Regions from separate parts of the Rhizobium beringeri genome, predicted to be linked through region 2. Evidence: riboswitches for the same ligand, from Rfam matches in the RefSeq annotation. Region 2 holds a riboswitch; each other region holds the start of a gene.
What was found. Region 2 has a riboswitch for thiamine pyrophosphate ahead of thiC (phosphomethylpyrimidine synthase ThiC). Riboswitches for the same ligand answer to the same signal wherever they lie in the genome.
Positions count from the first base shown of each region.

Region 1: linked by a shared signal. The riboswitch ahead of ELH03_RS19930 (YkoF family thiamine/hydroxymethylpyrimidine-binding protein) and the one ahead of thiC (phosphomethylpyrimidine synthase ThiC) in region 2 are both predicted to bind thiamine pyrophosphate.
Region 3: linked by a shared signal. The riboswitch ahead of thiM (hydroxyethylthiazole kinase) and the one ahead of thiC (phosphomethylpyrimidine synthase ThiC) in region 2 are both predicted to bind thiamine pyrophosphate.

Region 1 covers NZ_SILG01000001.1:3,989,136-4,001,346, reverse strand. Annotated here, with positions in the region: gene ELH03_RS19955 (sugar transferase) at 1-321, opposite strand, end outside; gene ELH03_RS19950 (acyltransferase family protein) at 489-1,709, opposite strand; gene ELH03_RS19945 (ABC transporter substrate-binding protein) at 1,888-2,898, opposite strand; gene ELH03_RS19940 (ABC transporter ATP-binding protein) at 2,909-3,667, opposite strand; gene ELH03_RS19935 (ABC transporter permease) at 3,664-4,470, opposite strand; gene ELH03_RS19930 (YkoF family thiamine/hydroxymethylpyrimidine-binding protein) at 4,560-5,192, opposite strand; TPP riboswitch at 5,183-5,296, opposite strand; gene ELH03_RS19925 (NADPH-dependent FMN reductase) at 5,458-6,033, opposite strand; gene soxR (redox-sensitive transcriptional activator SoxR) at 6,117-6,581, shown strand; gene ELH03_RS19915 (SDR family NAD(P)-dependent oxidoreductase) at 6,795-7,565, shown strand; gene ELH03_RS19910 (ArsR/SmtB family transcription factor) at 7,669-8,010, shown strand; gene ELH03_RS19905 (LysR family transcriptional regulator) at 8,089-8,982, shown strand; gene ELH03_RS19900 (formate dehydrogenase subunit gamma) at 9,117-9,596, shown strand; gene ELH03_RS19895 (formate dehydrogenase beta subunit) at 9,593-11,149, shown strand; gene fdhF (formate dehydrogenase subunit alpha) at 11,207-12,211, shown strand, end outside.
Region 2 covers NZ_SILG01000006.1:267,730-274,711, reverse strand. Annotated here, with positions in the region: gene ELH03_RS35660 (thiamine phosphate synthase) at 1-289, opposite strand, end outside; gene ELH03_RS35655 (thiazole synthase) at 286-1,059, opposite strand; gene thiS (sulfur carrier protein ThiS) at 1,063-1,260, opposite strand; gene thiO (glycine oxidase ThiO) at 1,265-2,242, opposite strand; gene thiC (phosphomethylpyrimidine synthase ThiC) at 2,242-4,065, opposite strand; TPP riboswitch at 4,165-4,297, opposite strand; gene ELH03_RS35630 (hypothetical protein) at 4,837-5,031, opposite strand; gene ELH03_RS35625 (SDR family NAD(P)-dependent oxidoreductase) at 5,381-6,220, opposite strand; gene ELH03_RS35620 (pyridoxamine 5'-phosphate oxidase family protein) at 6,536-6,982, shown strand, end outside.
Region 3 covers NZ_SILG01000003.1:378,907-391,117, forward strand. Annotated here, with positions in the region: gene ELH03_RS29270 (invasion associated locus B family protein) at 1-230, opposite strand, end outside; TPP riboswitch at 923-1,019, shown strand; gene thiM (hydroxyethylthiazole kinase) at 1,070-1,873, shown strand; gene thiE (thiamine phosphate synthase) at 1,870-2,505, shown strand; gene thiD (bifunctional hydroxymethylpyrimidine kinase/phosphomethylpyrimidine kinase) at 2,502-3,311, shown strand; gene ELH03_RS29290 (GNAT family N-acetyltransferase) at 3,531-4,010, shown strand; gene ELH03_RS29295 (glycoside hydrolase family 3 N-terminal domain-containing protein) at 4,035-5,057, shown strand; gene ELH03_RS29300 (ABC transporter substrate-binding protein) at 5,101-6,747, shown strand; gene ELH03_RS29305 (ABC transporter permease) at 6,804-7,781, shown strand; gene ELH03_RS29310 (ABC transporter permease) at 7,783-8,661, shown strand; gene ELH03_RS29315 (ABC transporter ATP-binding protein) at 8,658-9,461, shown strand; gene ELH03_RS29320 (ABC transporter ATP-binding protein) at 9,458-10,357, shown strand; gene ELH03_RS29325 (spermidine synthase) at 10,428-11,108, shown strand; gene ELH03_RS29330 (HpcH/HpaI aldolase family protein) at 11,112-11,903, opposite strand; gene ELH03_RS29335 (hypothetical protein) at 11,949-12,152, opposite strand.

The sequences.
Region 1 (12,211 bases), on a different contig from region 2:
CATCGACCGGAACTTGAAGACCATGATCTTCCGGCCGTTCAGCCCCCAGCGGATCTGGCGGAAAAACACCGGACCGCCATCGTCGAGTTTGATGAAAAGAGCGATTGCCAGAAAAAGCGGCGCCAGCACGAGGAGGGCGCTGACTGAGGCGACGATGTCGATCAACCGCTTCATGGTCAGCCGCAACGCCATTCTTCCTTCGGCAGGGGAAAAGCTATCTGGCTGGCGAATGTTGGAGTTCGCTATAACCAGGGTCTTGGTTTTGTCCTGACGCTGAGACGGATCGAAGCGTGAATTCGTCTTCGAAGTAAAAGCATTCATTACGCAAGGTCCACAAGTTTAGATGCGGTACTGAACAACAGTGAGACAGATACAGGGTCACGTATCGTTTGTCATCGGCATAAATAGGAATTTGATAACCCTAAAGACGCCAAAAATGGGAGTATTTCGCGTTAACCTTAATGCCTGTAGTTGCACTTATGGGGAATTTATACTTTGAAAGGAGTAGCCCGATTGGGTTGGCGAGATGTCAGCCGGTTGCCGAAATCGATCGCCGGTTTTTCCAGCAGGAAGTAGCTGAGGCTCGCGACCAGAAGGATGAGCGCCGCCGCCAGCCCGCAAGATTGCAGCCAGCCGGTGACGACATTTTCCGAGGAAAAGCCAAACGAGCCTGGGTCGAGCCTCTGGATCAATATCAGGATGATCTCCTGCCAGATATAGATGCCGAAGGAGATCTTTGCGATGTAGCGGACAGGAGCGTTGTCGAGCAGCCTGCCCAGGCGTTGCGAATGGCTGAGCGAAACGAGCGCCGTTGCGACCGCCAGCGGAAAGACCGGAAAACCATAGGGGATTTCGAGCCAGCCGTAACCCGCGTCGGAGCCGCCGGGCGATATGACGAGGCGGTAGCCGGCAACGGCGATGGCCAGGGCTGCTGCGGCATCGAACCAGGAGGAACGCTTTGCGGGGAGCATGACCTCGACGCCGGCGGCGAGTGCGCCGAGCGCGAAGACGGCGAAGAAGCCGATCGGATTATATCTCGGCATCCACTCCTTAGCCCCGCCCTGCAGGCCGTATTGCCAGCCGCGTCCGATGTCGTCGAGCGGAAAGAAGGTCAGGATCAGCACATGGGCGAGAAGTACGGCTCCGATGACGCAAAGCCAGGCGAAGCGGGCAAGCAACGGGCGCCGCCTCAAGAGGGACAAACGAAACAGCAGGAAAAAGCAGATCGGCAGGAGCACATAGCTGGTGACCTCGAAGGCAATGGACCAGAGCGGCCCGTCGGCTTCGACAGGAAACAAGGTGCGCCAATGCCACTGGCTCATGAACAGCAGTCCCGAGACGTAGCGAAGCGTAAGCTCCGGCGTCAGCGGCAGGGCAAGCAGCGTCAGGCTGAGGGCGAAGCCGATGGTGGCGGCGAACCAGAAGCCCGGAGCGATGCGGGCCGCCCTGCGGATCGTGTAATGCCGGAGGTTCGGCATGGCGCTGCCGGCGTCGAGCGCGCGCCAGAAGGGATGGGCAAGAAGAAAGCCGCTGAGCACGAAGAAGATGGCAACACCGAAATTACCGAAGCGGAGGATGTGTGCGGTCGGTCCGAGTTCATCGGGAATTCTGCGCATATCCAGCCGGAGCGTGAGGTGGTGGGCGAGCACCAGCAGACAGGCCGTCGCGCGCAGAAAGTCCGCTCCGGCCAGTCTCTCCTGTTGTCGCATCCTGCCTCCCCACCTTGCCCAGAGTATGATGCCGAAAAGTGTGAGCGGTTTTCGGCATCATGCTCCACTTCTTTGATTTAGATACGGATTCAGATCTCAGGCCGGATCGGCCCAAGATCTGAATCCGTATCTGGGATTTTGCAGCGGAAAGCCGCGACGGGCAAGGCGGGGGGTGGGCTCAGTCGAGGAGTTCGTTGGTATAATAGGTGGAAAAGTCCGGCTTCTCCTTGAGTGCGGCGCCATTCGCATCGACCAGAATGCCATTCTCCATCAGGAAGCCGCCGAGAGCCTCGGCCTTTGCCGGGTCGAGCGTACCGATCACACCGGCCTCGGATTTCAGAAAGTGCCCCTCGATCAATGCCTTCTGAGAAGCCTTTACCAGTTCCGTATTCATCAGTGCGCCGTTGCTTCCAGAGATCAGCAGCTCGCAGGCTTCGTCGGGATGGTCGACGGAGTAGGCATAACCCTTTCGTGTCGCCTGGATGAAGGCGCGGGCGTGTTCCCGACTTGCGGAGAGATAGGCGTCGCTGGAGACGATGACCGTCGTCTGCTCGTCGGGAATGCCGTAATCGGAATAGTGGAAGCGGCTGATCTTCCGGTTTTCCAGTTCGGCGGCGATGCCTTCCCAGGTGTAGATCTCCAGCGTGAAATCGATCGAGCCATTGTCGAGCGCCTCGTAAGCGGAGGTTCCGAGGGTGACGGTCTTGACGTCGCCTTTGCCGCCGTCGTTGCGGATTATCGCGGAGATCAGCGCGCTCTCCCAGGTGCCGCCAAAGCCGCCATAGGTCTTGCCGTCGAGGTCTTTCGGGCTCTTGATGTCGTCGCGTCCACCCTTGAAGATCAGGCGTGCGGTTTCCGTCTGGACGACGCCGTAGACCATCTTCACGTCGCCGCCGCCAGCGCGCTGCGTCAGGGTCTCGATCTCGCTGCTGATGCCGAAATCGGCAACGCCGTTGGACACCAGCGTTCCGGCGCTGGTGTCGGTGAAGGGAAGAATTTCGACATCGAGCCCGGCATCGGCATAGAAGCCCTTCGCCTTGGCGACATAGATGCCGATATGGTTGGTGTTGGGCGTCCAGTCGAGCGCGATGCGAACCTTTGCGGGCGCCGATTGGGCGAAGGCGGTGCGGCCGGCGAGGCTTGCCGCGATGGCGGCGAAGATCGTCTGGCGACGGGTGAGAAGCAGCATGGTGACCTCCTCAGGTCTCTTGCGGATGAAGAAGGGTTTGCAGGATTTCGGTTTCGATCGCCTGGGCCGCCGGCGAGCCGAGATCGGCAATGCTTCTCGGACGGGGCAGCGGAACGCGGAATTCGCGGATGATACGCGCCGGACGGGCCGAAAGCACGTAGATCCGGTCGGAGAGGAACACAGCCTCGCGAACATCATGGGTGATCAGCAGCGCCGTCCAGCGGTGCTCGGTCCACATGCCCTGCAGCCATTCCTGGATCTGCGTACGCGTCAGCGCGTCGAGCGCGCCGAAAGGCTCGTCGAGCAGCAGCATGTCCTGGGTCTGGACGACGGTGCGCAGCAGCGCGGCGCGCTGGCGCATGCCGCCTGACAGTTCGGAGGGATAGTGGTGTTCGAAGCCGGCGAGGCCGAAGCTCTCGAACAGCGGCGCAACGGCGGCGCGGGCCGCGCGGCGGCTCATGCCTTTCACCTCGAGACCGAGTGCCGCATTGTCGATGATCCGGCGCCAGGGCATCAGCGCGTCGCGCTGCGGCATGAAGGCGAAGGAATGCGGCGCCTGTTCCAGCGGCGCGCCGTTAAAAAGCATGGTGCCGGAATCGGGTCGAAGCGCCTGGGTCAGCAGTCGCAGCACCGTCGATTTTCCGGAGCCGGAGGGGCCGACGATCGAAACGAACTCGCCGTCTGCGACGGTGAGCGAAATGTCGCCCAGCACCTTCATGCCGTCGAAGGACTTCGAGATGTTGCGCAGTTCAACCATTTCACCGCTCATCGGCGCTGCTCTCCGGATGGTTGCCAGGGCATGACGAGGCGCTGGATCATCTGTGTCGCTCCGAAGAGGCAGAGTGTCAGCACGGCGCTGACGACGACGGCGGCGAGCACGAGATCGGGACGGAAATTGTTCTTGGCGTTGAGGATATAGATGCCGAGGCCGCGGGCGGCGCCAGCATATTCGGCAAAGATCGCGCCGACGACGGCATAGGTGATCGAGATTCTGAGGCCGGCGAAGAAATAGGGCAGCGAGGAGGGAAGCCGTGCCAGGCGGAAAATGCGCCAGCGGCTCGCCTTCATTGAATTCAGCAATTCGGCGATGTCGCGGTCGGTCGATTCATAGCCCTGCAACAAGGCGACGAGCAGCGGGAAGAAGGTGACAAGCGCCACCAGCAGGACCTTCGGCAACAGGCCGAAGCCGAACCAGAGGACGACGAGGGGCGCGATCGCCACCAGCGGAAGGGTCTGGCTGGCGATGAAGATCGGCAGCAATGCCCGGCGCATGAAGGGCATGAAATCCATGAGGATCGAGGCGGCGAAGGCGAAGGCCAGCGACAGGGCGAAACCTCCGAGTGTCGCGCCGAGTGTCGGCCAGGTGTTTGATATCAGGGCTTCGCGGTTCAGCCAGCCCTGGATGACGATGCGGGAAGGCGCCGGCAGGATGGACGGTTTGATACCGGAAAGATCGACATAGAGTTCCCATGCCGCCAAAAAAACGCAGCCGGCCAGCAAGGCGGGCATCGCTCGGTACAGCGCAGCGCGGAGCGCGGCAAGGCGCGAATCCGATGGTTGTGGCAGTGTCATCAGCGTTCGTTTCAGGCTTTCGTCGGGCACTGCATAATTCCTTAAATCGGAATCGATTTAAGGATAAAATTATGCAGCAATTTAAAGTGTTACAGCGTCCTTTGCGCGTCTGAAAAGACACGCGGCGCTGTATTGGCGGACACCGTGATGTCGAGGGTCACATGTCCCTCGGGGTCGCCGAAGCGATAGAAGGCCTCACGAATGGTAGCAAAGACGGTACCGGCATCGCCAGAAAGCTTGGTGCAGAAATTCTTGGCGCGGTCGAAGGTGCCGGAGCGCTTCAGGAAGTCGATGCAGCCATAGATCTCGTCCATATGGGTATCGGTTCCCATGACGTAGAGCGAGAATTGCGCGGCGGTCGGCTGGCCGGTCTCGGCGGTGGTTTCAACGGCGGCAAGCGCGGCTGTTATACGCTCGGCAAGCGGCTCCGCCTGACCGAGGGAAAGGTTGACGCCGCAGATGGCGTCGTCCGGCTCGCCGGGGCAGCCGCGTGAAACGGCAGCGGACAGCACGCAATGCTCGCCGGTCTTGGCGGCGGCGACGAAAAGATCGTGCATGGCGGCGAAGAGAATTTCAGGCGGGCCGACCAGCAGCGTGGAGATGTCATCGGTCTCGATGCGCAGCCGGTCGCGATAGGGATAGAGCGCCTTGACGGCATCGAGAATGATGCCGACGAAATTGCCGGACATCGGATAAAGTGACACTTGTGCGCCTGAAAACATCTGAACCTCGCTCCGCTGGCATTACCCAGATCAGCTTTGAAGGGTCCAGAGGCTTGCACCTCACATCTCAGCCCCGGCGATACGGAGCTCCCCTGTTATTTGCGCGGAAACTATCACCGGGGTTTTCTCCCCGCAACAGCAAAATTGCGAACCCGTCCGCGCGGTCGGGATGGGCCTGATGTGACGGGGAACACCCGGACGGAGGTCCTGTCCGGGTGTTCCCAATGGTTCCGTACCTGCCGGGAACGGAACCGGAGCTTCTGCTTCAGGCGGCGATGTCGGCATAGGGACGATCGCTGCGGGCAGCGACGAGCGCCCGCGTCCACCATTCCAGCCTCGTCATCATCCGATCGAGCAAACGCATTGCGTCGGCGGGATTATCGAGCCGTCCCTCGGTGTCGAAGCGGTTCCAAGGTGCGGCAAAGCTGACCGAATCGCGGATCGTGACGGCGTGGAGTTCGGCAAAGACGAGCCGCAGCTGTTCGACGGCGCGCAGGCCGCCTGATATGCCGCCATAGGAAACGAAGGCGACCGGCTTGCCCTGCCAGGGCTCGAAGAAGAAATCGATGATCGACTTCAACGAGGCGGTGAAGCTGTGATTGTATTCCGGCGTGACGATGATGAAGGCGTCGGCCATGCCAAGCCGTCTGGCGAGCCTGTCGACTTCGGGGTGCGTCATGTCACGGTTGGCCGGCAGCGCGAAATCGAGCGGGTCGATGATGTCGATATCAAACTGCGGGAAGCGGACGAGCTCCTGCGTCAGCCATTTGACCACCCGGTCGCAGATGCGGCCCTCTCTCGTGCTTCCGTAGATGACAGCCAGCCTGGTGGGTGTTTTCATGCGTCGCTCCTTGTTGCGATTGGACTTTACGATTGCAGGAGCCAAGGTTATAAAACCTCAACTAATATTGAGGTCAAGAGGTGATGGATAGAATTCCCGCAGCGCCGCTCGGCAAGCTCCTGACGGTTGGTGAAGTGGCGGAGCGCAGCGGCCTGGCCGTCTCGGCGCTGCATTTTTACGAGACCAAGGGGCTGATCTCGAGCATCCGCTCCCGCGGTAATCAGCGGCGCTTTGGGCGCGATGTGCTTCGCCGGCTCGGCATCATCAAGGTGGCGCAGCGTGTCGGCATTCCGCTTTCGGAAATCCAGGCAGCGTTCGAGTCCCTGCCGCAGGGGCGCACGCCGACCGTCGCCGACTGGCAGACGCTGTCGGCGCGCTGGAAGGATGATCTCGACGCGCGAATCAGGCGGCTTAGCCTGCTGCGCAACCGTCTGACCGGCTGCATCGGCTGCGGCTGCCTGTCTATCGAAAGCTGTCCGCTGCGCAATCCCTGCGACCGGCTCGGCAAGGAGGGGCCAGGCGCGCGGCTTCTGGAGACCGAAAACTAAAAGGCTGGAACTTCTCGGGAAGAGCAGTTTCCAGGGCGAGACCTTAGTCCCCCCCGGAGAGACCAAGTCTCTCCGGGGCGAGGCCAAGTCTCTCCGGGGAGAGACCAAGTCTCTCCCGGAAAGATCGGTGCACGCCTTTCTTTCGGTCGGCGCACTCATATGTTAAGGGCGAATGACGCAACCGGCGGCATTGTCCGCGAGGAGGACGGCTTCGTGTTCCATCCCAGACTATTCGAAAATCGCAATGTGGTCGTTACCGGCGCCGGCCGCGGCATCGGCCTTGAAGTCGCCCGGCAGTTTCTGGACTGCGGCGCGAAGGTGATCGTCCATACCGGGCGCAAGCCGGGACGCGACCTGCCGGATTTCCTGCTGACGGCTGAATCCGAAAGACGGGCGCTGCTGCTGCATGCCGATTTCTCCGCAGTCGGTGGGGCAGCGCAATTTGCTGAAGATGCTCTTGCCTTCTTCGACAGGGTCCATGTACTCGTCAACAATGCCGGCACCATGCTTGGCCGTTTTCCCGCTGCCACGCTGACCGACGCAGAATATGAGGCGGTCGTGCGGCTCAACCAGACATCGGTGGTGGCACTAACACGTGCGCTGCTGCCGGCATTGAAGACGGCCGCGGGCGCTGCCATCGTCAACACGGTTTCGATTTCGGCGCTGACCGGCGGCAGCCCCGGTTCCTCGATCTATTCGGCTTCGAAAGCTTTCGTTGCGACCTATTCCAAGGCGCTTGCCCGTGAGCTTGCACCGGACGGAATCCGCGTCAATTGCGTGTCGCCGGGAACGATCGAGACGGAATTCCATGAGCGCTATTCCTCCCGCGAAAAGCTGGAGCAGACAAGAAAATCCATCCCCCTGCAGCGGCTCGGCACGGCGGAGGACTGCGCTCCCGCCTATCTGTTCCTGGCGGCTTCCTCGCTCTCGGGCTACATCACCGGACAGGTGATCGAGATCAACGGCGGTCAGCTTATCTGCTGATTTGTTTGGACCTTTTTTGGCATTTCATCACTTTTGACCAATTCGCTTGTGCGAATATGCTATTGTGCTGATCTACCTCATCGCCTCCCTTCCGAGATACCGAATGCCGTTGCCCAAACCCGAGCCGGGGATGACCGGCCAGGAATTGCACAAACTCGCTGGAAAAGCCCACGAAGCGAGCGATCTGCTGAAAGCGCTAGCGCACCAGACCCGACTTCTGATCCTTTGCATATTGGCGAACGAGGAGCGGACGGTGGGTGAAATCGAAAACATCCTCGGCATCCAGCAGGCAATGGTCTCGCAGCAGCTGGCGCGGTTAAGGCTCGAAGGCCTGGTCCATACGCGCCGTCAGGGCAGGCTGGTCTATTACAGCATCGGTAATGTCAGCGTGCTTGCCTTCCTCGAATCGCTGTTCGATCTTTTTCCGGCTGCAGAAAACAGTTAGCGATCGCCCTTGCGGAGCACGGCTGCTGCGTCAAAGATGAACTGACCCGGATGATGTCATGCCGGATCGGGAGACCGGATGATCGACAAGCTGGAATTCTTCATCGCCCTTGCCAATGAAAAGCATTTTGGCCGCGCTGCGGAGGAGTGCGGGATCTCGCAACCGACGCTTTCGGCTGCCATCCGGCAGCTCGAGGATCAGCTCGGCGTCATGCTGGTGCAGCGCGGTTCGCGGTTCCAGGGGCTGACGCCTGAGGGGCAGCGCGTGCTCGAATGGGCCCGGCGCATCGTCGGCGATGCCCGCACCATGCGCGAGGAGATGCGCGCCGCGCGTCGCGGCCTTTCCGGCCACATCCGCCTCGCCGCCATTCCGACCGCGCTCGCCATGCTTTCGCGCATCACCACGCCTTTTCAGGAGCGGCATCCCGGCGTGACCTTTTCGATCGTCTCGCGGAATTCGCTGCAGGTGCTGAGCATGCTCGAAAACCTCGAAATCGATGCCGGCATCACCTATCTCGAAAACGAGCCGCTCGGCCGCGTCACGACCGTTCCCCTCTATGCCGAGCGCTATAATCTGATCACGGCTGCAGGCAGCCCGCTATCCGATCGCGACAACGTGACCTGGCGGGAGATCGGCGATCTTCGGCTTTGCCTATTGACTGCCGACATGCAGAACCGTCGGATCATCAACCGTCACTTGACGGAAGCGGGCGCCACAGCGCATCCGACGCTCGAATCCAACTCGATGATCGTGCTGTTCTCGCATGTCAGGACTGGACGCTGGGCGAGCATCATGCCGCGGAACGTGGCCAAATCCTTTGGATTTCCAGTGGAAATCCGCATGATCCCGATCGTCGAGCCGGAGGCGCATCATCTGGTCGGCCTTGTCGCGCCTTATCGCGAGCCCTTCACGCCGCTTGTATCGGCCTTGCTGCACGAGGCGAGGGTGCTCGTGCAAGATGAAGAACTTTGATAGAAAAAACCTATCATGCAACGAGATAGCTTTATTGATCGCCGGCTGCTTCCCTGAAATGGTGGCTGCGGAATAGCACTCGGCCGGGGGAGGCCCGCTGTTCCGCAACGAGCAAGCCGCGGGAGGGCTGCCTTATGACCATTCATATCGCCGAAGGCGATATTGCAGCGCGCACCCGAGCCATCGTCGCCGATCTTCGCTTTCTCGAAGGGCCGCTGCTTCCCATTCTGCACGAAGTTCAGCAGGAATTCGGCTATGTGCCGCAGGAAGCAATGCCCGTCATCGCGGAGGAATTGAACCTCTCCCGTGCCGAGGTGCATGGCGTGGTGACCTTCTATCACGATTATCGCGATCATCCCGCCGGCCGGCACGTGCTGAAGCTCTGTCGCGCCGAAGCCTGTCAGTCGATGGGCGGCGATGCGCTGGCCGAACGCGTCAAGACGCTGCTCGGCATCGATTTTCATCAGACGACGCTCGATGGCGGCGTGACGCTGGAGCCGGTCTACTGTCTTGGGCTCTGCGCCTGCGCGCCGGCGGTGATGCTCGACGGCGAGGTGTATGGCCGGGTCGACGATCAGACGGCGGCGGAACTCGTCGCGGAGGCGCGCCGATGACGGTCAGGATATATGTTCCGCGCGACGCCGCAGCGCTGGCGCTCGGGGCCGAAAAGGTGGCAAAGGCGATTGCCCAGGAGATCGCCGCCCGCGGCTTCGATGCCGAGATCGTGCGCAACGGCTCGCGCGGAATGTTCTGGCTGGAGCCGCTGGTCGAGGTCGAGGTTGCCGGCAAGCGCATCGGCTATGGACCGGTGAAGTCCAAGGATGTGGCTGATCTGTTCGATGCCGGGATGATTGATGGAGGCGAGCATCGGCTCTGTCTCGGGGAGGTTGAAGACCTCCCGTTCCTCAAGGAACAAACTCGCCTGACCTTCGCCCGCTGCGGCGTCACCGATCCGCTTTCGCTTGCGGATTACGAGGCGCATGGCGGCCTTGCCGGCCTTCGCCGCGCCATTTCGATGACATCAGCCGAAGTCGTCAAGGAAGTCACCGATTCCGGCCTGCGCGGACGCGGCGGCGCCGGCTTTCCCACAGGCATCAAGTGGAAGACCGTTCTCGATGCCGCCGGCGAACGTAAATATATCGTCTGCAATGCCGATGAGGGCGACAGCGGCACTTTTGCCGACCGGATGATCATGGAGGGCGATCCCTTCGTGTTGATCGAGGGCATGGCGATATCAGGGCTCGCGACCGGGGCGACCAAGGGTTTCGTCTATACGCGTTCGGAATATCCGCATGCGATCGCGACGATGACCGAGGCCGTCGGTATCGCGCGCCAGGCCGGCATTCTCGGACCATCGGTGCTCGGATCCGGCCGCGCCTTCGATATCGAGGTGCGCACCGGCGCCGGCGCCTATGTCTGCGGTGAGGAGACGGCGCTGCTCAACAGTCTCGAGGGCAAGCGCGGCATCGTGCGTGCCAAGCCGCCGCTGCCTGCGCATAAGGGGCTGTTTAACTGTCCGACCGTCATCAACAACGTGATCTCGCTGGCTTCGGTGCCCGTCATCATGGACAAGGGTGCGGCCTTCTACCGCGATTTCGGCATGGGCCGCTCACGCGGCACCATCCCGCTGCAGATTGCCGGCAATGTCAGATACGGCGGCCTCTTTGAGACGGCCTTCGGTCTTTCGCTCGGAGATATCGTCGACAGGATCGGTGGCGGTACAGTGACGGGACGGCCGGTCAAAGCCGTGCAGGTCGGCGGACCGCTCGGCGCCTATTTCCCGCGGGCGCTGTTCGACACACCGTTCGATTACGAATCCTTCGCCGCCAAGGACGGGCTTATCGGCCATGCCGGCATCGTCGTCTTCGACGACACGGCCGATATGCTGAAGCAGGCGCGTTTCGCGATGGAATTCTGCGCCGTCGAAAGCTGCGGCAAGTGCACGCCCTGCCGCATCGGCTCGACGCGCGGCGTGGAGACGGCCGACAAGATCGCTCACGGCATCGAACCGGCGAAGAACCGGGTGCTGCTTGCCGATCTCTGCAACACGATGAAGTTCGGCTCGCTCTGTGCGCTGGGTGGTTTCACGCCCTATCCTGTTATGAGCGCCATGACGCATTTCCCGGAGGATTTTTCGCCGGCACCTCTGGTGGAGGCGGCGGAATGACGAGTTTTTCATGGAACGCCTGCGCTGACCTCACCATCTCAAGCAAGGAGACCCATCATGTCTCTCATCCATGAAATCGACTACGGGACTCCGGCTTCGAAATCCGAGGCCATGGTGACCCTCACCATCGACGGACAGCAGATCAGCGTGCCGGAGGGCACCTCCATCATGCGCGCCTCGATGGAGGCCGGCATCAAGGTGCCGAAGCTCTGTGCCACCGACATGGTCGACGCTTTCGGCTCCTGCCGGCTCTGCCTAGTTGAGATCGAGGGCCGCAACGGCACGCCCTCCTCCTGCACGACGCCGGTGGCGGCAAACATGGTGGTGCACACGCAGACGGGGCGCCTGAAGGATATCCGCCGCGGCGTGATGGAACTCTATATTTCCGACCATCCGCTCGACTGTCTCACCTGCGCGGCCAACGGCGATTGCGAATTGCAGGACATGGCGGGCGCCGTCGGCCTGCGCGATGTGCGCTACGGCTATGAGGGCGACAACCACGTCAAGGCGCGCAGCAATGGCGACATCAATCTGAAATGGATGCCGAAGGACGAATCCAATCCCTATTTCACCTATGATCCCTCCAAGTGCATCGTCTGTTCGCGCTGCGTGCGCGCCTGCGAGGAAGTGCAGGGCACCTTCGCGCTGACGATCGAAGGCCGCGGCTTCGGCTCGCGCGTTTCGCCCGGCATGCACGAACATTTCATCGATTCCGAATGCGTTTCCTGCGGCGCCTGCGTCCAGGCCTGCCCGACGGCGACGCTGACGGAGAAATCCGTGATCCAGATCGGCCAGCCGGAGCATTCGGCCGTGACCACCTGCGCCTATTGCGGCGTCGGCTGTTCTTTCAAGGCGGAGATGCGCGGCGAGGAACTGGTGCGCATGGTGCCGTGGAAGGACGGTCAGGCCAATCGCGGCCATTCCTGCGTCAAGGGCCGCTTCGCCTATGGCTATTCCACCCACAAGGACCGCATCCTCAATCCGATGATCCGCGAAAAGGTCAGCGATCCCTGGCGGGAAGTGAGCTGGGACGAAGCCTTCGCGCATGTGGCGCTGGAGTTC
Region 2 (6,982 bases):
CTAGTTTCAGGCCGGCTCTGCGAATGGCATCAAGGTCGGCTTCCACAAGATCCTCCTGGCCCAGATGGATGAAATCGCATCCCTCGTCGATCGCCAGTTTCCAGTAGTCGTTGACAACCAGCTGGCAATTCGCCGCTGCGCAAACGGCCTTAGTACGACGGATTTCCTGGCGCAGGATCTCGTCCGGGCGATCCTTCACGCGCAGTTGCACCAGTTTGACGCCCAGCGGCACGAGACGTTCGATCCATTCGGCACTGTCGACGATGAGATAGAAGGGATCGAGCCTCATGCGAAAACGCCCTTTCCGACAACCGGGGTGGACGGTACCGCCATGTCGCGCGGCTCCAGCATGCCGGAAAGATAAGCGAGCCGTCCCGCCTCGATCGCCTTGCCAAACGCCTCGGCCATGGCGGGCGGATCGCCTGCGACGGCGACCGCCGTATTGAGCAGCACCGCGTCGTAACCGAATTCCATCACCGTTGTCGCATGCGACGGTCTCCCGATCCCCGCATCCACGATCAGCGGGATGTCCGGGAAGGCGCTCCGCATGGCGGTGAGCGCGGACGGGTTGCGCGGACCGGCGGCAGAACCGATCGGCGCGCACCAGGGCATCAAGACCTGGCATCCGACGGAGACCAGCTTTTCACCGACCACCAGATCGTCCGTCGTATAGGGAAATACGCAGAACCCTTCCGCGCAAAGAATGCGTGCGGCTTCGACCAGTTCGAACACATCCGGCTGGAGACTGTCGTGATGACCAATCACCTCGAGCTTGATCCAGTCGGTACCAAATACTTCGCGTGCCATCTTGGCGGTCAGGATCGCCTCCGACGCACTGTGACATCCCGCGGTGTTGGGCAGGACGTGCACCGCGAGCTGGCGGATGAGTTCGAAGAAGGCTCCACCCATCTTTCCGCCGGCCGTTTCGCGGCGAAGCGAGACCGTGACGATCTCCGCACCGGACCGGCTCACCGCCTCGGCAAGGACGGCCGGTGACGGATAACGCGCGGTACCGAGCAGAAGCCGCGAAGACAACTCAGCATCATAAAGAGAAAGCATGGATCAACCTCCCTGCATCGGGGACAGGATTTCGATACGATCACCGTCGTCGAGCAGGTGGCCGGCTCGGTCCTCGCGATGCACGAGATCTCCGTTGACGGCGGTTGCCAACCAGTCGCCCTCGTATTCCAGAACATGAAGAAGTTCGGCCAGGGTTACGGCCTCGCAGACCTGGGTTTCGCCATTGATGATCAGTTTCACGGGGTTAGCCTTTCAGACGTGAATGTCGCCCGAGGAGAATATCGGCGGCCCGCACAGCCATGGCGGGTGCCAACAGGAAGCCATGCCGATGCATGCCGGCGATGGCGAGCCCCTCCTCCGTTTCGATTACTTGCGGAATGTTGTTGGCAAACGCCGGACGTATGCCAGTCCCGGTCTCGATAACGCGTGCCTCGCCAAACGCCGGATGCAGCGTGTAGGCCGTGTTCAGGAATTCCATGAGCGAACGCGCGGTAATCGGTCCGTCATCTTCGGCCTCGATCATCGTCGCCCCGACCATGAAACGGTGATCGTCGCGGGGCACGATATAGATCGGATGGCGTGGATGCAGCATCCTGATCGGCCTGGAAAGCGTCACATCCGCAGTTTCCAGATAGAGCATTTCGCCTCGCACGCCGCGCATGCCGGAAAATCGCGGTATCGCCGCTGGCCCGGTGCAGTCGAGCACGCCGGAAAATCGCCGGTCTTGCGGCTCGTATCCGCCGAAATGGAAGACCACGCCGCGCTCGCGGAGTCTGTCGGCTAGCCCGGCCAGTGCGCGCCGTGGATCGAGATGCGCTTCCTGCTCGAAGAAAAGAGCCTTTTCGAAGCGGCCGGCAAGGGCAGGTTCCAGGTCGGTTACGCCCTTGCGATCGATCAAAACATGACCGGTCGTGCGCGCGGCAAACCGAGCGAGATCCGGAAGGTCGCGTGGCTGCGCCAATACCAGAGTACCGCGGCGACGAACCTCGCCGGGCACGGCCTCCTCCCACCATCCGGCCGCGCCCAGCCCCAATGTCAGGACAACCTCTTCGGCCGCCTCCCGCTCGCAATAGGGTGCCAGCATTCCTCCAGCAAAATGCGAGGCGCCAAGGCCCGCCGCGCCGGCCTTCTCGATCACCTCAACCGAAAAGCCCCGCTTGACGAGTTCATGGGCCGCCGCCAGGCCGGCAACGCCGGCCCCTCTGACGAGAAAGGTAGACACTATGCGTTACTCGGAAGGTTTTCGACCGGCATGTAAAGATCGCCGCCATCGCGATATTTGGCGGCCATGGCTTGCAACCCCTCCCTCTGCGCTTCGGCGCGGATATCGTGCGAAATCCGCATCGAGCAGAATTTCGGGCCGCACATGGAGCAGAAATGCGCCACCTTATGCGCCTCCTTCGGCAGCGTTTCGTCGTGGAAGGAACGGGCGGTTTCCGGATCGAGCGAGAGGTTGAACTGGTCCTCCCATCGGAATTCGAAACGGGCGCGCGAGAGCGCATCGTCGCGCACCTGCGCCGCCGGATGGCCCTTGGCGAGATCGGCGGCATGCGCCGCGATCTTATAGGTGATGACGCCCACCTTGACGTCGTTGCGGTCCGGCAGGCCGAGATGTTCCTTGGGCGTCACGTAGCAGAGCATGGCGGTACCGAACCAGCCGATCATCGCAGCCCCGATGCCGGACGTGATGTGGTCGTAGCCCGGCGCGATATCGGTGGTTAACGGTCCGAGCGTATAAAAGGGCGCCTCGCCGCAGACCGCAAGCTGCTTGTCCATGTTTTCCTTGATCTTGTGCATCGGCACATGGCCGGGACCTTCGATCATCACCTGGCAATCCTTCGCCCAGGCGATTTTCGTTAACTCGCCGAGCGTTTCCAGTTCCGCAAACTGCGCCGCATCATTGGCATCAGCGATCGATCCCGGGCGCAGGCCATCACCGAGCGAGAAGGAAACGTCGTAAGCGCGGCAGATGTCGCAGATCTCCTCGAAATGCTCGTAGAGAAAACTCTCCCTGTGGTGGTGCAGACACCACTTGGCCATGATCGAGCCGCCGCGGGAAACGATGCCGGTGACGCGATTGACGGTCAGCGGGATATAGGCGAGCCGCACGCCGGCATGGATGGTGAAATAGTCGACGCCCTGCTCGGCCTGTTCGATCAGCGTATCGCGATAGACCTCCCAGGTGAGGTCCTCGGCAATGCCGTTTACCTTTTCGAGTGCCTGGTAGAGCGGTACGGTACCGATCGGCACCGGCGAATTGCGGACGATCCATTCGCGGATGTTGTGGATGTTTCGGCCTGTCGACAGGTCCATGACCGTATCGGCGCCCCAGCGGATGGCCCAGACCATCTTTTCGACTTCCTCCTCCATCGACGAGGTGACGGCGGAATTGCCGATATTGGCATTGATCTTTACCAGGAAGTTCCGGCCGATGATCATCGGTTCGGATTCTGGATGGTTTATATTGGCGGGAATGATCGCTCGGCCTTCCGCGACTTCCCGACGGACGAAATCCGGTGTCACGAAATCCGGGATATGGGCGCCAAAACTTTCGCCGTCGCGGATGAGAGCATCCTTAGCCGCCTGTCGGCCGAGGTTTTCGCGAATGGCGATGAATTCCATCTCCGGCGTGACGATGCCGGCCCGCGCATAGGCGAGCTGGGTAACGGCCCTCCCCGCCTTCGCCTTGAAAGGCTGGTTGCGAACGGAGAATTCCGGCGTCAACCGGTCAGCGGAAATAAAGCCGTTATCCTCCGGCCTGACGATGCGGCCGTCGTAGGATTCGACATCGCCGCGGGCAAGAACCCAGCTTTCGCGCAGGCGTGGCAGGCCTGCATCGATGTGGATGTCGGTGCCTTCTGCGGTGTAGGGACCGGAAGAATCGTAGACAGTGACCGGCGGTTCGCCAGAGGTCGGATGCAATGCGATCTGACGCATCGGCACACGGATATCCGGATGAATGGTGCCTGCTTTGAGGACTTTCGCGGAGGCGGGAAGCGGACCTGTGGTGACGACCGGAGTGAGTTTGGTGGTTGCAATATTCATGGTTCGAGGCTCCAAGGTTTGACGTTTGGAGACCCAGTTCCAGTGTTGGAATGATGAAAAAACGCCGTGGATTCCGAAGGACGGATACCCGCCCTCGCTGCCGCAGCGCCCGCACCGTCCCTACGCCAGTATGAACTGGATCAGGTTCAACGGGTCACTGCGCCTCGGGCGGCCAAAGCCGATCCGACCAGCAATATCTCAGCCCCTTGGCGGGACCCCCCTGGTGAATAGGTTTAAGCTATTGTGAGAAATGGCGTTCCGTCAAGCCCTTAGGGCACCATCCGGAACCGACCGCTGGAGGCATGCTCAGCGCCGGCGCGATTCCCCGCCAGAACCTCCAGGAACGCGAAGAAATCGCCAACGGCTCGGTGCCCATCCGCTATCACCCGACCACTCCTGACTTTTCCTGCATGCGAACTCAGCCCCGCCACGTGGCGGGGGCTTTTTCATGGGCAACCCCATCGCACGCAAGGTGCACCGACAAATTGCCTATACCTACGAACAATTGTGAGGTTGGCCGCCCGCGCACCATCGGTGCCGAGGGTCAAAGGGTATTCCCGAAAATGAGTTTGAAAAGGGTGCTCCGGATCAGGGGCAGACACCCTTTTCGTGCTGAGTTTTGCAGTGTCAGCGGAACGGAAATTAGCAGAGAGCTTGCTGACTACCATCGGACCGAAGTCCGACTCACTCGCAATAATTCATCGATGTCAGCGCCGAGGTGACACCATCATCAATGCGTCCCTCGATCCGTTTATAGGCTCACCGCCATCGTCAACGGCCAGGCTTGGTGATCACAGACTGCCCGTCAGGCTCCTCGACCAGATTGGCATTCGCGGGGAGATAGACGACGCCCAGTCCGAAGGCGAACGAAGAGCGGGCGATGGAGGGGCCGGTGAGACCGTCGCCCAGCCGAACGTCGATGATCGCGACATCGGCCTCCGATGCAAGCTTCAAGGCCTCAGACATGATCGTCGCGATCCCGGCGTTTCAAATCCCTCAGCGATCGCGACCTCTTCGATCATCACAGCGACCCCACGTCCGTTCTTCTATGACCAGCAGGCGCATGGTTCTTCTCCCTTAAACACAGGTAATCGCCGCTACGCGTCGGTTCGGCAGCCCTGAAGGGCACGGCGCTTCAGGGCTGACTCAAGCTGGTCTCTAAGCAAAGATCGCCGAAAGAGCCGAAGACGCATGCATCTACGACCCAGCCCGCAGTCGCCGGCAGGGGCATTTGGGGCAATCGGCCTCCGTCCCTCCGCATGGGCGCAGAGTTTCCCAGTTTGATCGAGCCAACCCGCTCCATCGGGCGGCAACGTCAGAGCTTTTGTTGCTCGATAGCGCTGAAGCGCAACGCCCTGCCATCCGCCGCGACCACGTCGTACATTTCCTCTTCGAGCGCGTCGCGATCATCGACGCCGCGCAAGAGCCGACCAGCAAGAACATCGAAACGACCAGCAGCGATATCTCTGATCAGAAGGGCAGCGCGTGAAGGGTCGATGTCGACGCCATCGTCGAAGAGCTGCTGGATGCCAGGAAGATAAGTTTTCCCCGCCTCCGATGACAGCTGCATTTCGGTCATCGCACTTCGCACAAGCCCCGGATCGACTGCGAAGGCACGCACGCTGTGAGCGATCGTCGTATCGTTGAGACACTCGGTCAGACGCATGATGGCTGCTTTACTCGATGCGTAACCGGAGCCGTGTGGGAAGCTGTTGCCTGTTCCACCACCCACAAGGTTGACGATCCGACCCTTGCCCCGCGCCAACATCGTCGGAGATACCGCGCGGCAGGTGTGGAAGGTTCCTCGAAAATTGATCTCTACATCCCGCCACCAGACAAGAGGATCACATTCCCATACTGGTCCGAAAGCCTGGAAAGAGCCGTGATTATTGACCAATGTATCAACTGGGCCTAATTCAGTCGCGATCCGCCTAAAGGCGCTTTCCACGGCGCCTTGGTCGGTAACGTCGGTCGGCAAAGCTATCGCTTGACCGCCCTCTCCTTGAATCAGCGAAACTGTTTCCTCGATCTCGGTGGCTGTTCGCGCAAGCACAGCGACCCTGGCGCCCTCCCGTGCCTGTTGGAGGGCGATCTCCCGTCCAATTCCTCTGCCGCCACCAGTCACGACGGCTACGGTGTCGATAAGCCGGGCCATTTGTTCTCCTGATCTTGTAGTGAGGATTCGGTTCTGCTCGCCAGCACTATGTAGACGGCGCTGCAGGTTGATCAATGGTCGCGCCTCGGTTAAGGACCCGGCGCTTACGTCGCACAGCTGTCATATCTGCGACTTCGTTTGCCCTCAGGTCGTGTCCCGCGAGTGGGTGTCGGGGGTTAATCCTTCGACGATCTTGATCGTCGCTGTGATTTGCTGTACGAGAATGAGGTACGTACATCTTTTTACGGTCGCCGCCTAGGCGAATTGCTCGGGCGAGGCCGCCGCCCAGTCAACACTACCGCTTCGAGGGGGTGCATGAACAGGTTCGAGCTCGACCCGGAATTCGCCATAAGAGACGAGCAGTCTCTTCGTGGCCTGTTCGAGGCAACCCATGCGCTGGCCATTCAGAAATGTCAGGCGACGATCGGCCAGCATGCGAGGGAGTTCATCAGCCGGTCGCCATTCCTCTGCATCGGTACGCAGGATCTGGATGGGAAGGCGGATGTCAGCCCGCGCGGCGACCCCGTCGGCTTCGTCAAGGTTCTTGACGAGCGCACGCTGGCGATACCCGACCGCCCTGGAAACAACCGTCTCGATACGCTGGTCAACATCATCGCCAATCCGATCGTCGGATTGCTCTTCATCATACCGGGCTTTGACGACACGTTGCGGGTGAACGGGCACGCCACGCTGACGACCGACCCCGAACTTCTGGCGGGCATGAGCGTCAACGATCGCGCTCCCAAGCTCGCAATCGTGGTC
Region 3 (12,211 bases), on a different contig from region 2:
ACTTCGCAAGCCTCAGTGCCTGCCGAACCGGTGCAGCGATAATACCAGTCGTCGAATTTCTGGGATTTCATGGCCGGCGCCGGTTGAGCGGGCGCCTGCACCTGTTCCGGTCCTTGATCGGCTGGAACAGGTGATTGCGAAAAAGCCGGGTTGGCGCAAGCGATGAATATCAAAACGGGGGCGATAGTCGGAAGGGCCCGCTTCATGCCGATTTTCAAAAATTTTCTCATCTAAAATACAACTTCAGGAAGATTTTATTCGTGTGTAAAGCCGTATCGCTACAATCCGTCATTTAGTCAACCTAAGCGTGTCAGCACGGTAAAGTTTCCGTTAGATATTTACTTCACGTTCTGAGAGATCAAGTCTTGCGCTCGGCCGAGACTCGCCCTCATCGAATTCGCCAAGAGATTTCAACGCTCGAATAAAACCGATTGGCGAGGACCATGAGACGACGCGCAACTTACGCGAAGCTGTCCACCTGCCCGTCTTCATTGAAAATTCGACAGATGAACGGATAGGATGAATAATTCCGCACTATCCCCACTGCTGCAAAGTCTTGAAAAGATGAGCCTCATTCCTGCGAAGAAAAGAGCCTCTCCGGCATCTGCGTTTTTCCCGATGCTCCTCACAAATACAGAGATGTATTTTAGAAATTCATTGCACCCACGGTTGCTACTGTTATTCTTCTCGAAAAACGAGAGGACAGCCGCATGGCAAAACGGCAACGACGAGGGTAGCCCGGAACAGAACCGGCGGACGACATTCGGGAAAACCTGGTCAAACCCGAATCGGCGGCGATCTCTCATCCTTCATGAAGGGCGATCCAGACCCATAAATCATCCATAGCCATCGCGCGGCGCGTCGGTCGCATGATTGTCATTTTCGAGGTGACATCAGGCCCGTTCTCTGCGAAAAAGAGCGCGATGAGAGACAGGGGCGTTCGTCGACAGACGGGCTGAGAAGCACCCTTCGAACCTGAACCGGATAATGCCGGCGGAGGGAGTCGCTCGGGGTCGCGGCTTAGCCCGCACGAACCGCCCCGTGCCCGCCCCCGCCTGAAAGGGGCCATATGCAGACCAAGACTACACCCGGAGCGATGCTGAAGGCGATGCGCGAGAAGCCGCCGCTCGTTCAGTGCATCACCAATTACGTCGCCATGAACATTGCCGCAAATGTTCTGCTTGCCGCGGGCGCCTCGCCCGCCATGGTGCATGCTGCGGAAGAAGCCGGCGAATTCGCCGGGATCGCCAGTGCGCTGACCATCAATATCGGCACGCTGTCGACGCAATGGATCGACGGTATGCAGGCGGCGGCAAAGGCTGCGACATCAGCCGGCAAGCCGTGGGTGCTCGATCCTGTCGCTCACTATGCCACGGCTTTCCGCCGCAACGCCGTCGCCGACCTCCTGGCGCTGCGTCCGACCGTCATCCGCGGCAACGCTTCCGAGATCATCGCGCTTGCCGGCGGAGAGAGCCGCGGCCAAGGCGTCGACAGCCGCGATCCGGTCAAGCAGGCGGAAGGTTCGGCGCGATGGCTGGCTGAGCGTCAGCGGGCGGTCGTCGCCGTGACCGGCGCCGTGGATTTCGTCACCGACGGCGAGCGGGCCGTGCGCATCGAAGGCGGATCGGCCTTGATGCCGCAAGTCACCGCGCTCGGCTGTTCGCTCACCTGCCTCGTCGGCGCCTTTGCCGCGACGGCGCCTGAGGATATCTTCGGCGCGACGGTTGCTGCGCTTTCAACCTTCGCCATCGCCGGCGAGGAGGCAGCGCTTGGGGCGGCCGGCCCCGGCTCCTTCTCCTGGCGCTTCCTCGATGCGCTGGCCGCGCTCGACGCCGAAACGCTCGATGCCAGGGCGAGGATATCGGCGGCATGAAGGCTTTCGACCTTTCTCTCTACCTCGTCCTCGACCCCGATCTCTGCGTGGGGATCGGCATGGTCGAAACTGCGCGCCTTGCCGTTGCCGGCGGCGCGACGATGGTGCAACTGCGCGACAAACATGCCGGCACCATCGGGATGATCGAGACCGGCCGCGCCTTGAAACAGGCGCTAGATGGGACCGGCGCCCTTCTCATCGTCAACGATGACGTCGAGGCGGCAATCGCCATCGGCGCCGACGGCCTGCATATCGGCCAGGATGATATGGATGCATCCAGAGCGCGCACCCTGATCGGCCCTGACATGATCCTTGGCCTGTCGGTCGAGAGCGAGGCGCTCGCCGGTGCCGTCGATGCTGATCTCATCGATTACACCGGCGTCGGGCCAGTGTTTGCGACACCGACCAAGGCCGACCACAAGCAGCCGATCGGCTTTGACGGTCTTGCAAGGCTGGGGAAGGCCTCGCCGGTGCCGTCGGTCGCGATCGGCGGGCTCAAGGCGGATCATGTCGCCCAAGTGTTCGCCGCGGGCGCCAAAGGGCTTGCCGTCGTTTCCGCCATCTGCGGTACGCCGGACCCCGAAGCGGCCACGCGCCGCATCGCCGCAGAAATTCGAAAGGTCCGCGCATGATCCGCAACGTTCTCTCGATCGCCGGCTCCGATCCCTCCGGCGGCGCCGGCATCCAGGCCGATCTCAAGGCCTTCTCCGCTCGCGGCGTCTACGGCATGGCGGTGCTGACCGCGCTGACAGCGCAGAACACGCAAGGCGTCAGCGGCGTGCATCTGGTACCGCCGCAATTCGTCGCCGATCAGATCAATGCCGTCTTTGCCGATGTCCGCGTCGATGCCGTCAAGATCGGCATGATCGCCAATGCCGGCATCGCCGATGCCGTTGCCGGTGCGCTGACTGACCACCGCGACATTCCGATCGTCATCGACCCTGTCATGATCGCCAAGGGTGGAGCCGCCCTGCTCGCGCCTGAAGCGGTCGACGTGCTGACCCGGCGGCTGCTGCCGCTTGCCACGCTGCTGACCCCGAACCTGCCCGAAGCCGCCGCGCTGCTGCACCAGCCGGTGGCGACAAACCGGGCGGAGATGGCGGCGCAGGCCGAACGCCTGCTGGCGCTTGGCCCGGCCGCAGTGCTGGTCAAGGGCGGCCATCTCGACAGCGACGAGAGCCCTGACGTGCTTGCCACCGCCGCCGGCCTGCACTGGTTCGAAGCCAGGCGCGTCCCGACCAAGAACACCCATGGCACCGGCTGTACGCTCTCCAGCGCCCTGGCGGCCGAGCTCGCCAAGGGCGCCTCGGCGCGGGAGGCCGTCGCCATTGCAAAGGATTACCTCGCCGGCGCGGTCGCCGCTGCCGGACACCTCACTGTCGGCTCCGGCCACGGCCCGGTGCAGCATTTTTATGCGCTGTGGAAAGACGGAGAATAGGCGCTCGCTCAGCGAACATGCCACCAATCGAAAACGGCCCGGCCTTGCCGGGCCGTTTTTGCGTTCGGCACCTACTTTGCGTTGAAACCGCGGCGACTGCGGCAGGTCGTCCCTTTGCCCCTTTGAAAAACCCTGTTGACAAGCCCGGCCAGATGGCCAAGTCTATGACACTAAAAGGGGATACATTCCGCAATAACGGAATAACTGGAGGAATGACAGGTGCCAGACCTGCTTGTGAGCTTATACTCCGCTAAGCTCGCCGACCTGAAACAGAAGGCCTACCGTGTTGGCGTCTCCATCCGTCCGGCCCTCCCCCCGGAACTGCATCTCATCGCCAACTGGGTTCGCGAACAGTTTAGTGAGAACTGGGCAAGCGAAGTCACGGTCGCCTTTTCCCGCCAGCCAATCGCCTGCCTGATATCAGTCGACGGCGGTAAGCTCCTGGGCTTTGCCTGCTATGACACGACGGCGCGCGGCTTCTTCGGCCCGACCGGCGTCGACCCGCAAACGCGCGGCAAAGGCATCGGGCTCGCCCTGTTTTCCGCCTGCCTTCAGGCCATGAAGACGCTCGGCCACGCCTATGCCTTCATCGGCGATGCCGGCCCGGTCGATTTCTACGCCAAGACCGCAGGCGCAACCGTCATCCCCGCCCCCGACAAGGGCATCTACGAAGGCATGTTGAGAAGCACGCCGAAATGACCATCTGATCCCGGAGCTACAGAATTGTCCTCGACCCCGCTCGCCCTTTTCGTCGGCCTTCCGAATCCCACTATTTCGGAGGATGAATTCGCCCTCTTTCGCGAAACCAATCCGCTCGGCCTGTTCGTCGGCCGGCGCAATCAGCGCGAGCCGGAGCAGACGAGGCGGCTGATCGACCGCTTCCGCGAAGCTGTCGGCCGCGATGACGCGCCTGTCTTCACCGACCAGGAAGGCGGTCGCGTTCAGCATCTCGATGCCGGCCCCTGGCCGCTCTTTCGCAGCTTCGGCCAGTTCGCCGAACTTGCGCGCCGCGATTTCGATCTCGGTAAAAAAGCACTGCGCCTTTCCTCCCAGGCCATGGGCGCGATGATGACGGAACTCGGCCTTTCCAGCGGCTGCTCGCCCGTTCTCGACCTCGTCTTCGAGACGACGAGCACGGTCATCGGCGCCCGCTCCTTCGGCCCTGATCCCGATTTCATCGCTGCCCTCGGCCGCGAGGTGGTCGACGGTCTGCTCGAGACCGGCAACATGCCTGTTATCAAGCACATTCCCGGCCATGGCCGCGCGACGCTCGACTCCCACAAAGAGCGTCCGGTGGTCGACGCCAGCCGCGAGACGCTCACCGCGACCGATTTCAAACCCTTCGTGGCGCTGAAGGATACGCCCTGGGCGATGGTCGCCCATGTCGTCTATTCGGCCTATGACGCGGAACTGCCGGCGTCCGTCTCGCCGATCATGCATGACGTGATCCGCAAGGAGATGGGCTATGAGGGCGTGCTGATTTCCGACTGCATCTTCATGGAGTCGCTCTCCGGCACCCTGCCGGAACGCGTCAAACAAGTGCTCGACGCAGGCTTCGACATCGCGCTCCACAGCCACGGCGACATTCCGGAAAGCGAAGCCGCCGCCAAGGCCGCCCGTCCGCTGACGGAAGCCGCCCTGCAGCGGATCGCCGCCGGCAAATCCCGACTCGGCAATCTCAAGGTCGATTTCCGCGCCGCCCACGCAGAAGTCGAACACATGTTTGCAAGCGTGCTGGTCTCCTGACCGGCACGTCATCTCTCACCGCATAAGAAAAGGGGAATAAGACATGAAAAAATATCTTCTTGCCGCCGCCGCGCTGACACTGCTTTCGGGATCTGCCATGGCGCAGACGATCCTCACCGTGAATATCGAACCGGCGACGACCTGGGTTCGCAACTTCAACCCGTTCAACCAGACCTCGTCGCGCCAGTCCACGCTCGACTTCATCTATGAGCCGCTGGTTATTTTCAACCGCTTCGACAGCAACAAGCCGGTCTATCGCCTGGCTGAAAGCTTCAAGCTCTCCGACGACCTGAAGAGCATCGATTTCAAGCTGCGCCCGAACCTGAAATGGTCGGACGGCAAGCCGCTGACCGCAGCCGACGTCAAGTTCACCTATGATTACCTGAAGAAGTTCCCGGCGCTCGACTTCGTCAGCATCTGGACCTTCATCACCGATGTCCAGACCGTCGACGGCCAGACGGTCCGCTTCACGCTCGCCAATCCGAGCTCGCTCGCCGCCGAGCAGATCTCGCAATTGCCGATCGTTCCCGAACATATCTGGAAGGATGTCGCTGATCCCGTCACCTTCGCCAGCGAGACCCCTGTTGGCAGCGGCCCGCTGACGGAAGTGCCGCGCTTCACCGGCCAGACCTACGACCAGTGCCGCAACCCGAACTACTGGGACAACGAGCACCTGAAGGTCGATTGCATGCGCTTCCCGCAGCTTGCCGACAACAACCAGATGCTGACGGCAACGGCCGACGGCACGCTCGACTGGGGCGTCTCCTTCATTCCCGATATCGACAATGTCTATGTTTCCAAGGATCCGGCGCATTTCCACTACTGGTATTCGCCAAGCAGCATGGTCGCCTTCCTGTTCAACTTGGAAACGGCGAACGAGGACAACAAGAAGGCCTTCAACGACCTGAAATTCCGCCGTGCCGTCTCGATGGCGCTCGACCGCAAGACGATGATCGACGTCGCCGGCTACGGCTATCCGACGCTGAATGAAGACCCCGGCCTGATGGGCGAGCTCTACAAGAGCTGGGCGGACCCGTCCGTCAAGGCCGACTTCGGCAAATTCGCGACCTATGATGCCGATGCCGCCAAGGCCCTGCTCGACGAGGCGGGCTACAAGGACAAGGACGGTGACGGTTTCCGCGACAATCCCGACGGCACCAAGATCTCCTTCTCGATCATCGTCCCGAGCGCCTGGACCGACTGGATCGACACCGTCAACCTCGCCGTCGAGGGCATGCAAGCGGTCGGCGTCGACGCCAAGATCGAAACGCCTGAGGAAGCCGTCTGGACCGGTAACCTCATCAACGGCACCTTCGATGCGGCGATCAACAGCCTGCCGGCATCGGCTTCGCCCTATTACCCCTACAAGCGCGCCTTCAGTGCTTCGGACAAGGGCAAGACCCGCTTCACTGCGCAGCGCTGGTTCAACCCGGAGGTCGAGAAACTCGTCACCGAGTTCACGCAGACTGCCGACCTTGCCAAGCAAAAGGACGCGATGAACAAGGCGCAGCGCATCGTCGCCGAAAACATGCCTGTGATTCCGGTGTTCAACAATCCGAACTGGTATCAGTACAACACCAAGCGCTTCACCGGCTGGTCGACCAAGGAAAACCCCTTCGTCAATCCGTCGATCTCGCGGACCAATCCGGCACGCCTGCTGAACCTCCTGGCCCTCGAGCCGGTCAAGTAAGCAACGCAATCCTCGGGAGCGGCGTAAAGCGCCGCTTCCGTCACGACGGAGTCCCCATGGCTTTCCTGCTTCGCCGCCTCGTCTTCTATATGGCAGCCTTCATCGCGGCAGCGACGATCAATTTCTTCCTGCCGCGTCTGATGCCGGGCGATCCGGTGCAGATCATGTTCTCGAGCGCCGGCACCGAATTGCCGCCGGAAAGCCTGCAGGCGCTGAAGCTCACCTTCGGCTTCGTCGACGGTCCGCTCTGGCAACAATACCTCACCTATCTCGGCAGCATCTTCACCGGCGATCTCGGCCGCTCGATCAAATATTTTCCGCTGCCGGTCACCTCGGTGCTCGGCCATGCCCTCGTCTGGACGGTCGGCCTGATGGGCACCGCGACGATCGTGAGCTTCGCGCTCGGCACCTTCCTCGGCATCGTCGCCGCCTGGCGCCGCGGCAGCAAGTTCGATGTCATCGTCTCCGTCGGAGCGATCTTCGCGACCTCGGTACCGGCCGTCGTTACCTCGCTGATCGTGCTCTTCATCTTCGGCTTCACGCTCGGCTGGTTTCCGAACGGTTATGCCGCCGACCCATCGCTCGATCCGGCCTTCAGCCTGCAATATATCGGCAGCCTCGCCTATCATGGCATCCTGCCGATGGTGACGCTCTGCACCGTGCTGATCGGCGGCTTCACCGTCACCATGCGCAACAACATGATCAACCTGCTCGGCGAGGACTATATCGTCATGGCCCGCGCCAAGGGCCTTTCGGACCGGCATGTGATGCTCTGGTACGCGGCGCGCAACGCCCTGCTGCCGACCGTCTCCAGCCTTGCCATCGCCATCGGCACCATCCTCGGCGGCTCGCTGGTGACCGAGGTCGTCTATAACTATCCCGGCCTCGGCAACATTCTCTACCAGGCGATCCTCGCCCGCGATTACCCCGTCATCCAGGGCCAGCTCCTCATCATGACCGCGACCATGCTGATCGCCAATTTTATCGTCGACGTCAGCTATATCATGCTCGACCCGCGGCTGAAGGGAGCGTGAGATGAAGACCCTGCTTCAAAACCGCAAGGCGCTGATCGGCCTCGTCATCATCGCCCTCATCGTCCTCGTCGCGATCGCAGCGCCGCTGCTGACGCAGTACGATCCCGCCGCCCGCACCGGGCGGCCGCATCAAGCGCCGTCACTCGACCATATTCTCGGTACCACGCGCATCGGCCAGGATGTCTTTGCCCGGCTGATCTACGGTGCCCGCACCTCGCTTGCCGTCGGCTTCGGCGCCGGCCTGCTGATCACGCTGGTCGGTACCGCGCTCGGCATCATCTCCGGCTATCGCGGCGGCAAGACCGACGAGATCATCAGCTTCTTCACCAATATGGTACTGGTCGTTCCGAACCTGCCGCTGCTGCTGGTGCTCGCCGCCTTCATCGGCCAGGCTAGCCCCCTCGTCATCGCCCTCATCCTCGGCGCCACCTCCTGGGCCTGGGGCGCACGCGTCACCCGCGCCGAAACGCTCTCCGTCAAGCAGAAGGATTTCGTCAAATCCGCCGAGATGATGGGTGAGCCGCAATGGCGCATCATGACATTCGAGATCTTTCCCAACGTGATTTCAATCGTCGGCATCAATTTCATCGGCAGCGTCATCTTCGCGATCATCACCGAGGCGACGCTCGAATTCCTCGGCCTCGGCGATCCGAGAGCGATCTCCTGGGGCACCATGCTCTACAATGCGCAGAAGGCCTCGGCCCTTTCGGTCGGCGCCTGGTGGGATATTCTCACCCCCTGCTTCGCGCTCGCCTTCCTCGGCATCGGCATGTCATTGCTGAACTTCGCCGTTGACGAAATCGCCAACCCACGGCTGCGCACCGGCAATCACCTGAAGCGCTGGTCCCTGCTCGTCCGCTCCGGGGAGGGCCGCCTGTGACGCAGCCGCTGCTTTCGGTGAGGAACCTCACCATCGACTATATCGGCGAGGAGAAGGATTTTCGCGCCGTCAACGATGTCAGCTTCGACGTCGCGCCGGGCGAGGTCTTCGGCCTTGCCGGCGAATCCGGCTGCGGCAAGAGCACCATCGCGTTTGCCATCAGCCGCCTGCACAAACCGCCGGCGCTGATCCGCAAGGAGAGCCGCATCCTGCTCGACGGCCGCGACGTGCTCGGCCTCGACCGGCAGGCGCTCAGCGCCTTCCGCTGGCGCGAGGTCGCCATGGTCTTCCAGAGCGCCATGAACTCGCTGAACCCGGTGCTGCGCGTCGAAACGCAATTCTACGACATGCTGCGGACCCACAAAGGCATGAGCCGCGCGGAAGCCCGCGACCGCACCGCCGAGATGCTGACGCTCGTCGACATCCCGCCGGATCGCATGCGCGACTATCCGCACCAGTTTTCCGGCGGCATGCGCCAGCGCATCGTCATCGCCATCTGCATGGCGCTCGATCCGAAGCTCGTCGTCATGGACGAGCCGACGACGGCGCTCGATGTTGTCGTCCAGCGCGAAATCCTACAGCGCATCAACGAACTGCGCCGCAGCTTCGGCTTTTCCGTGCTGTTCATCACCCATGATCTCGGGCTGATGGTGCAATTCTGCGACCGCATCGGCATCATGCTCGCCGGCCAGTTGGTGGAGCAGAACACGGCCGAGGCGATCTACAGGACGCCCAAGCATGACTACACGAAAAAGCTCTGGGCCTCCTTCCCCTCGCTGCATGGAGGAGTGCTGTTATGACAGACGCCATTCTCGCGCTCGACCAGGTGACGAAGACCTTCGGTCATGGTTCCGCGGCCGTGCATGCGGCGCGCGCCATCTCGTTTTCGCTGCATGCCGGCCGCGCGCTGGCGCTGGTCGGTGAATCCGGCAGCGGCAAGACCACCTGCGCCCGCATGGCGATGCGCGAATATCTACCGACATCGGGCCGGATTCTCTACAAGGGCCGGCCTGTCGAGGCCGCCAAATCCGCCGAGATCGCCCGCTACCGCCGCTCGGTGCAAATGATCTTCCAGGACCCCTTCGCCTCGCTGAACCCCGCCCACACCATCGCCCATCATCTCAGGCGGCCGCTGAAGCTCCATCGCCCGGAGATCAGGGGGGCAGAGATCGACGTCGCGGTCCGCGAACTGCTGCAGCGCGTCAGGCTCGATCCCGATCTCGTCGCGCCGAAATATCCGCATGAACTCTCCGGTGGCCAGCGCCAACGCGTCAACATCGCTCGCGCCTTGGCCGTCAAGCCGGAGGTGATCGTCGCCGACGAACCGACCTCGATGCTCGATGTCTCGGTGCGCCTCGGCGTGCTGAACCTGTTGAACGAGATGAAGCAGGAGATGAATCTCGGCCTGCTCTACATCACCCATGATATTGCCACCGCCCGCTATGTCGCCGAGGATATCGCCGTGATGTATGCCGGCCAGATCGTCGAATGGGGCAGCGTCGCCAAGGTGATCGACAATCCGCTGCATCCCTATACCCGTCTGCTGCTCTCGGCCGTACCCGATCCGGATGTCCGCTTCGACGACCCGAAGGCCCGGCTGAGGCCCGACGAGGTGGAGGATATCCGCCGCCGTTCGGCCGTGCCGCAGGACGACATCGTCGAATTCGAGCAGGATCATTTCATGCGGATGATCTAAGGCCGGCTTGCTGGCCTCATCTGACGCCCTATGCTAGGGGACGGTCTCTTTCATATGAGGCGAAACCGTCATGCTGCCCTGGATCCAGCTCGATTCCGCGACCATTCCCGGCGAAACCGGTGAATTGCGGCTGAAGCAGCGCGGCAGCGAATTTTCGATCATGCTTGGCGCCAACGAGCTGATGAACAGCCGTCTCAGCGGCTCGGAGGAAGCGCTGGCGACCCTTTCCTGGGATCGGATCAAGTCGCACTCGAAGCCAAGGATCTTGATCGGCGGGCTCGGCATGGGCTTTACCCTGCGCGCCGCTCTCGCCGTCCTTCCCGAAGATGCCGGCGTCACCGTCGCCGAACTGGTGCCGGCCGTGATCGCTTGGGCACGCGGGCCGATGGCCGAGGTCTTCCAGGGCTGTCTCGACGATCCGCGCGTCGGCATCCATCAGGGCGACGTCGGCGAGGCGATCCGTTCCGGTAAAGGCGCCTATGACGCGATCCTGCTCGATGTCGACAACGGCCCTGATGGCCTGACCCGCAAATCCAACGACCGGCTTTATGATTTCGCCGGCCTTCGCGCCGCCGGCGACGCGCTGCGTCCCGGCGGCGTGCTCGCCGTCTGGTCGTCCGGCCCGGACCCGGATTTCACCCGGCGTCTCAAGGGCAGCGGTTTTGCCGTCGATGTGGTCAACACGCGCGCCAACGGCAAACGCGGCGGCGCCCGCCACGTCATCTGGCTGGCCGTCAAACCGGTGAAATGACGTTCAAGCCGAAGCGATCCTGCGGGCGGCATTGATGGCGCGGCGGGCGCCGGAGCGCAGTTGCGCTGTCTCGGCACCGGCAATGACCAGATCGAAGCCGAATTTCAGGAGCTCGCCGGCCCGCTCGCCGTCGCCGGCGAAGGCGCAGGCGAATTTGCCGTGGGCGCGGCAGCGCGAAACCGCATGCTGCATGGCGCTGTCGATCTCGGCGGCGTTCGGCGCCACCTGGTCGCCGTTCGACAGTGCGATCGAAAGATCGGAGGGACCGATGAAGATGCCATCGATGCCGGCAACGCCGAGAATGCCGTCGATCGCCTCGAGTGCTGCCCGGGTCTCGACCATCGCGATGGCGACGGTGAGCGCGTTGGCGTTTTTCAGATAATCATCGGCGGACAGGCCGGTATGGTTAAGTGCCAGCGACGGTCCCCAGCTGCGGTCACCAAGAGGCGGGTATTTCGTGGTCTTGACGAAAGCTTGCGCGTCTTCGGCCGAATTGATCATCGGCGCGATGATGCCGGAGGCCCCGGCATCGAGCAGGCGCGAGGCGGAAGCGAAATCACCGACCGGTATGCGCGCCAGCGCCGGCTTGCCGGCAAGGCGCACCTGGGCGACGGCGTTCGCTGCCGAGGGCATGTCCCACATGCCGTGCTGCATATCCAGCACGACGGCGTCGAAAGCCTCCTGCGCCAGGTGGTTGGCGAGCGTGGCGTCCGGAATACCCACCCAGGCGGAGATCATGCCGCCCTGGTGGTTCCTGATCCGCGCCGCGAAACCGTCGATTTCAGCTGCGCTCATGCCATTCTCCTCAGTTCATTGGCTCGGTCAGAAGGGTTCACGGCCTCATCCTCTCCGGTGTAGCCGCGAAAGGACGATCATGACCACGACTCCCAGTCCCGCCAGGATGGCTCCCCAAAGGATCCAGATCGTTTGCCTGATCATGAAGCTGGACGACGGATAGGGAAAATAGCCACTTCCCTGGCCGATCCAGATCAGTCCGAAGATGATCATAAGCACTCCGAGAACATATCCGATCGTTCGCCACATGCTTCAGGCGCCTTCCCTATCGATTCGATCCCACAATGGCGACCGGCGTCGTTCATGAC